One region of the Mycobacterium sp. NGS40 genome, then DNA from elsewhere that is predicted to be linked to it. Evidence: riboswitches for the same ligand, from Rfam matches in the RefSeq annotation. Region 1 holds a riboswitch; the other holds the start of a gene.
What was found. A riboswitch is a leader RNA that binds a small molecule or an ion and turns the genes downstream of it on or off. The one in region 1 is predicted to bind magnesium.
Positions count from the first base shown of each region.

Region 1 (3,383 bases):
GGTTGGACGGCAACGTCCACGGCGTGGTCGTCCACACCAGCAGGTAGGCGCCTTCCAGATTCACCTTGCTGTCGACTACCTGGAAGCCAACGGTGAGCGCCGGGTCCTGGCGACTCTGATAGACGTCGTCGTCCATCCGCAACTCGTGGTTGGACAACGGGGTTTCGTCGCGCCAGCAGTACGGCAGCACCCGGTAGCCCTCATAGGCCAGGCCCTTGTCCCACAGCTGTTTGAACGCCCAGATCACCGACTCCATGTAGGGCAGGTCGAGCGTCTTGTAGTCGTTGTCGAAGTCGACCCAGCGGGCCTGGCGGGTGACGTAGGCCTGCCATTCGCCGGTGTAGCGCAACACCGATTCCCGGCAGGCCTCGTTGAAGGCGGCGATGCCCATGTCGTCGATTTGGGACTTGTCGGTGATGCCCAGCTGGCGTTCGACTTCGAGTTCGGCGGGCAGCCCGTGGGTGTCCCAGCCGAAACGGCGGTCCACCTTGTAGCCACGCATGGTGCGGTAGCGCGGGACGATGTCTTTCACGTATCCGGTCAGCAGGTGCCCATAGTGGGGCAGGCCATTGGCGAACGGCGGCCCGTCGTAGAACACGTACTCTTGCGCGCCCTCGCGGTTTGCGAGGCTGGCCCGGAAAGTGTCGTCGCGGGTCCAGTAGTCCAGAACCTCGAGTTCCAGCGCCGGGAAGTCCGGGGCTCCCCCGGCCAGCTTGGGATAAGCCCTGGCGTCAGCGTTTTCGGTCACGGTGCGCGTCGTCTCCTGCGTGCCTACGGTCAGGCCGGGGACGAGGTCGCGCAACCTGCGCGAGCACCGCGGTACCACCCCGCTTGCCGTGCTGGCGCACGGCCGCTCGATTCAGGCTGTGACGGGCCTACCCGTTCGGGTCTACTGGGCCGTGCGGGCTGTTCTTCCGAAAGCTCCCCGGTGATAGCCGGATCGATGCGCACCCACTCTACCGCGAGACTGCAACTGCCTACTCAAACGCCGAGTAAAGCTCTACGCAGCTGCAGTCTCGCGGTAGGGATCTCAGGCAGTGATCTCAATGAACCCGACGCGCCACAGCGCCGCGTAGAGGTGGCGGACGGGGACGCTCAGCAGGCGGGCGGCACCGGCCACCAGCGGGTCGCCGGCGCCGAAGTATCCGGTGTCGGCCGGACGGGCGGCCTTCGTGGGCACGGGGGCCTGCGTGGGCGTGGTGTCGCGCACGACGCGCAGGTTGCGGACGGGCGCTACGGCAACTACTTCGTCGAAGAGTACTGCGGTCATGATCGTCTCCTAACGGAATTGCAAACGGGTTCTGACTGGACTGATGTGTCCCGACCCGTCAGGGTTCCGATCCGAGAACGCTTGAGCGCTAAGTCGATTCGCTAGCTCGAGGCCTCGGGCCGGAGGTCGGATTGGGACGGAGCTTGTCCTGGATATCCATCCGGACTGCCACTGGAACTCATACGTCCCTCACCTCCTCTACAGCCACGACGCGTGTGGTTACCCGCGCCTATTTGCGCGCACCAGAAGGAGTTCAGAATCCGGCGACCGCCGGAAATCCGCACCCCTCTCGTCAGAGCTTTGGCACCACACGACGTGTCCGGAACTCCGGAAGCCACTTGGACTCAACCCTTAAGCCGGGAGGAGCTGTCCTGACCCGGGGCGTCTTTCGACGTTCGGGGTCAGTGGCCTGTGTTCGTGTAGCCGCCTCACCTAACGAGGTGCTGCAGTAAATACTCCACGAGGTATCCGGCCCGGTCAATGTGATCTGAGCCGTGTCGCGCAACTTTATGGGTTTATTACGCCGCTTCACAGCTTTCGATCAGCTTTGACACCCCTGAGCTGGCTAAACACCTCGCTGTGGCATGGTTCACACCCAGCTGAACGGACCCCGACAGTCAGTTCTCAGCTAAGTCTTCCAGCCGCCCGATGGTGTCGACGAACTCCTCGATCATGTCGAGCACGACCGCACGGGTCGGCCGGACCCGGTCGAGCGAACCGACCACCTGGCCGACGAAATAGGTTGCCAGCTCCCGTGCCTTCGCACCGGGATGGGCCGCCGCTTGGTTGATGCGCAGCTGCGGTTCGGTGACGAGGTTGGTCTGCAGCGGCATGCCGAGCGGAGCAGGATTGTCGGGCCGCTCCCACTCGTCGGTCCAAGCCGTTCGCAGCATCCGCGCCGGCTTGCCCGTCATCGACCGCGACCGCACGGTGTCCGAGGAACTGGCGGCCAGGAACTTCTCCTTGACCACCGGGTCGGTCTCGGCTTCCTCGGTGGTCAGCCAGACCGAGCCGCACCACACGCCCTCGGCGCCCAGGGCCAGGGCCGCCGCGATCTGGCGCCCGCGGGCGATCCCGCCCGCCGCCAGGACCGGGACCGGCGCGACCGCGTCGACGACTTCGGGAACCAGGACCATGGTTGCCACCTCGCCGGTGTGGCCACCGGCTTCGGTGCCTTGCGCGACGATCAGGTCGACGCCGGCCGCGGCATGCCGTCGCGCGTGTGCGGTGGTGCCGGCCAGCGCGGCCACCAGCACGTTGCGGCTGTGCGCGCGTTCGACGAGGTCGTCCGGGGGCGGCCCGAGCGCACTGGCGATCAACCGAATGTCGTGCGCGAAGGCCACTTCCAGCAATGGCTCGTAACCCTTGGGCGAGACGTTGAGACCCCCGACAGATGCCCGCGGCGGTTCGGGCGGAGCCGTGATGCCGTACCGGGCGAGCAAGTCTTCGACAAAAGCACGATGCTCCTCGGGGAGCAACTCCCTGACCTGCTTCGCGTCGATGCCGCCCTTTTCCGCACCGACGTATTTGGGCGGCAACAACAGGTCGACCCCGTAGGGCTTGCCGCCGGTCTGCTCCTCGATCCAGGCCAGTTCGCTCTGCAGCCGTTTCGGGCTGTGTGCGACGGCGCCCAGGACTCCGAATCCGCCCGCGTTGGTGACCGCGGCGACGACGTCGCGGCAGTGACTGAAAGCACAAATCGGGAACTCCACACCGAGCATCTCGGCGACTCTGGTCCGCATTCCTCGACGCTATGAGTTATCGCCTGGCATGGCAATCAACTCGCCGGAGCACGCCCGTCCGGCGGCCAGCCCACCACGCCATCCTCCAAGGGCACCTCGAGGCTCCGCAGAATCGACGAGATCATCCGCCACGCGCTGATCGCGGTGACGAGCTCGACGAGAGTCGTTCTGTCGCCGTGCAATTCGCGCTCGCAAGCCGCCCAGCTGTCAGCGCTGACCGCGCCGTCGCGCACCACGTCGTCGGTGGCCGCCAGCACCGCGCGCTCGCGGGACCCGAAGCCCTCGTGCTGTTGCCAATCGTGCACACCCAGCAGGTCCTCGGTCGTGACACCCAACCGGGTTGCGACGCGCCAGTGCTGCGTCCATTCGTA
Region 1 covers NZ_JCALDG010000015.1:19,142-22,524, reverse strand. Annotated here, with positions in the region: gene ileS (isoleucine--tRNA ligase) at 1-748, opposite strand, end outside; gene AC5Y5O_RS21620 (Rv1535 family protein) at 1,031-1,270, opposite strand; M-box (ykoK) riboswitch at 1,548-1,717, opposite strand; gene AC5Y5O_RS21615 (NAD(P)H-dependent flavin oxidoreductase) at 1,888-3,012, opposite strand; gene AC5Y5O_RS21610 (carboxymuconolactone decarboxylase family protein) at 3,048-3,383, opposite strand, start outside.

Region 2 (3,383 bases), on a different contig from region 1:
GCCAAGGTCGACGGCATCAAGGTGCGCAGTGACGGTGTGCACTTGACCCCGGAAGGGGTCAAGTGGCTGACGCCGTGGCTCGAAGAGTCGTTGCGGTAGGCGCTTAATCGTTGGTTCGGCAGCTGACTTCCATGCTGTCGCTTTCCCGGACCAGGAAATTGAAGCTGGTGTAGCCGTTAACGGGGTCGCGCACGCGGTCGAGATACGGCGCCATGTCGGGCGCGCTGGCGTTGTCGGCGATCACCAAAGCGCCTGTGGTGAGCCGGGGTTCGAGCAATTTGAGCACCGGAAGATAGAGATCCTTCCAGCCGTCCAGCAAGACGAATTCGATCGGCCCGTCTTGGTCCACCAGCGTGGTCAACGCATCGCCTTCGAGAATGGTGATCACGTCGTCCAAGCCGGTCTCGGCGAACGTCTTCTTCGCGGCGGCAATCTTGCTGGCGCTGAGCTCCGTGGTCACCACGCGCCCCACGCCGTTGTCGCGGACGGCCGCCGCGAGATGAATGGCCGAGATACCGAACGACATTCCGAACTCGACCACCGTTATCGGACGGGTCGCGCGAACCAGTGCGTACAGCAGCCGGCCGGCGTCCGGCGTCACCGGGATGTAGAACTCGCTCATCGCCTCGGTGCGTTCGGCGGTGGTCATCGGGCGCTCGAGCTGACCTTGCCGCTCACGCAGCAGTGACATCTGGTTCTTCGTCTCTGTGTACATCCGGTCGAGCACGCTCTCGACGCGAGGGTCTTGCAAGGTTGTCGCCATGCCCTCGAGGGTATGCCTCGGCGACTTTTGCCCGGGCGGTGACCGCATGCTCCGGCGTGTGACCCAGAACACGGATCGTCGCAGTTGCGACAAAAGGGGTTTGACGAGCAGCGGGTGGCAGTGCCAGCATGGTTGGGCAAGCACCTCGGTAGGTGAGGCGTCTGCACGGACACAGGCCACTGACCCCGAACGTCGAGAGACGCCCCGGGTCAGGACAGCTCTTCCCGGACACAAGGGTTGAGCCCAAGTGGCTTCTGGACGAGGAGCGATCGCAAGCGCGGCGAAGCGCAGCGGGTCGCGACCATCGGTCGATCCAGATACGCCGTGCAGTGCCGAAGCTCCGACGAGAGGGGTGCGGCCGGCGGGCTCATGGCCCGGCATTCGTACCTCTCCCGCGTGTGAAACGTGGACACCCGCGCGTGTCATGGCCGTGAGGAGGTGAGGGCGAGATGAGTCCCGGCGATAGTTGCTATCCGAAATCCATCTTGAACCGATCCGGTTCCGGCATTTCTTTCTGCTGACGCAGCTCAAATTGGCTGTTCCGCAACCGTATTGACGGCGGCGAATGCGGGATGTATTTGGCGTGCCGGCGATCCGATCGGGCTTCCGACAGGGGAAGACCATGACTTTTGTTGTTGCGGACCGTATTCGCGGTCTTGGAAGGTTGCGCGGACGGTCGATGCTGCGTGCGGGTCGGCTGCTGACAAACAGGTTGTGCGCCATGCACATCCCGACGCCCGAAGAGCGGGCGAACCTGTATGTGTCGCTGACACCGATCGCCGTGCTCTCGTCCGCGCCCGGCGGACAGTCACCGGGCGGTGGGAAAGACCACCGGTGATGTGTTCCGCCAGCGGTCCCCAGCGGCGGGCGGGGGGTTGGTAGCCCGCCGCTGGGGCGCGTCGAACACCCGACTTTTGTAGCCCGACTTCGAGATAGCGAGAACGACATGACGTTGACTTCCACCCGTCCGCAGGCCGCGCTGGATTCCGCGCACACCGGCGACATCGTCGGAGCGTTCGGCCGCATCAAGCGCGATGACGCCGGTGCGTTGGGCGGCCGGTGGCGGCGGTTACGCACCCTGCTGGTGATCACCGGACCCGGATTGATCGTCATGGTGGGCGACAACGACGCCGGCGGCGTCGCGACGTACGCGCAAGCGGGCCAGGACTACGGGATGAACCTGTTGTGGACGTTGGCTTTGCTGATTCCGGTGCTGTACGTGAACCAGGAGATGGTGCTGCGCCTGGGTGCGGTAGCGCGAGTCGGTCACGCACGCCTGATCTTTGAGCGTTTCGGAAAGTTTTGGGGCGCATTCAGCGTCGGCGATCTGCTGGTCCTGAACGCCCTGACGATCGTCACCGAATTCATCGGTGTCGCCCTGGCGTTGGGATTCCTGGGCTGTCCGAAGATCGTCGCGATCCCCGCCGCCGCGGTACTACTGTTCGCCGTGGTCGCCGGCGGCTCGTTCCGGCGCTGGGAAGGGCTGATGTTCCTGCTGATCGCCGTGAACGTTGTGATGCTCCCGATGGTGCTGATGGTGCATCCGAGTCCGAAAGTGGCTGTCGGCGGTCTTGTTCCACAGTTCCCGGGCGGACTGAACGCAGGCGTCCTGCTGTTGATCATCGCGATCGTGGGGACCACGGTGGCGCCATGGCAGCTGTTCTTCCAACAGTCCAACGTGGTTGACAAGCGCATCACGGCACGCTGGATTCCCTATGCACGAGCGGATTTGATCATCGGTATCGTCGTGGTCATTGTCGGTGCGACGGCGTTGATGGCAGTCACCGCCTTTGGTCTGACCGCAACCGGCAGCTTCACCGATGCCGGTGCGGTCGCAAAAGGGCTGCGCCACCCCGTCGGCGTGCTGTTCGCGATCATTCTTCTCGATGGCTCGTTGATCGGTGCCAATGCGATCGGGCTGGCCACCACCTATGCCATCGGCGACGCGATGGGCAAGCGGCATTCGCTGCACTGGAAAATCAGCGAGGCGCCATTATTTTACGGAGGGTATGCCCTGCTGCTCGGGGCGTCGGCCGCGGTGGCGTTCAGTCCGGATCACATCCTCGGGCTGGTTACCCAGGGTGTGCAGGCGCTGGCCGGCATCCTGTTACCGTCGGCGACCGTGTTCCTGGTCTTGCTCTGCAATGATCGGGCGATCCTGGGACCGTGGGTAAACACGTTGCGGCAGAACGTCGTTGCCTGGGCCATCGTGTGGGCACTGGTGCTGCTGTCGCTGGCGCTGACGGCGGCCACGTTCTTCCCGGATCTGTCCACGGCAGCTCTCGAGGCAGGGCTGGCGGCCGGTGCGGCGGTCGGCGTGGTGTGCGGCGCGGTGGCGATCATCGGCGACCAGTGGTACAGCGACACTCGCGCGGCCAAACTGGCCTCGCCAGTAGGTCGTGCCGAAAGCCGGGCCCTGCGTCGGCAGGAACAGCAGTCTTGGCTTACGCCAGAGCTGAGCTCTCTTGCCCGCCCCGCTCTTTCGCCGATTCGCCGGACCGGGCTGTTGATCCTGCGCGGTTACCTGGTGCTGGCCGTCATATTCGTGATCGTCAAGATCGTGGAGGTTGGCGTCGGCTGACAACTACGGCGAACCATTGGGCAGCAGAACGATTTTGCC
Region 2 covers NZ_JCALDG010000003.1:169,681-173,063, forward strand. Annotated here, with positions in the region: gene AC5Y5O_RS06500 (acyltransferase family protein) at 1-99, shown strand, start outside; gene AC5Y5O_RS06505 (O-methyltransferase) at 104-763, opposite strand; M-box (ykoK) riboswitch at 901-1,122, shown strand; gene AC5Y5O_RS06510 (hypothetical protein) at 1,386-1,601, shown strand; gene AC5Y5O_RS06515 (NRAMP family divalent metal transporter) at 1,710-3,344, shown strand; gene AC5Y5O_RS06520 (NADP-dependent oxidoreductase) at 3,348-3,383, opposite strand, start outside.
Region 2: linked by a shared signal. The riboswitch ahead of AC5Y5O_RS06510 (hypothetical protein) and the one ahead of AC5Y5O_RS21620 (Rv1535 family protein) in region 1 are both predicted to bind magnesium.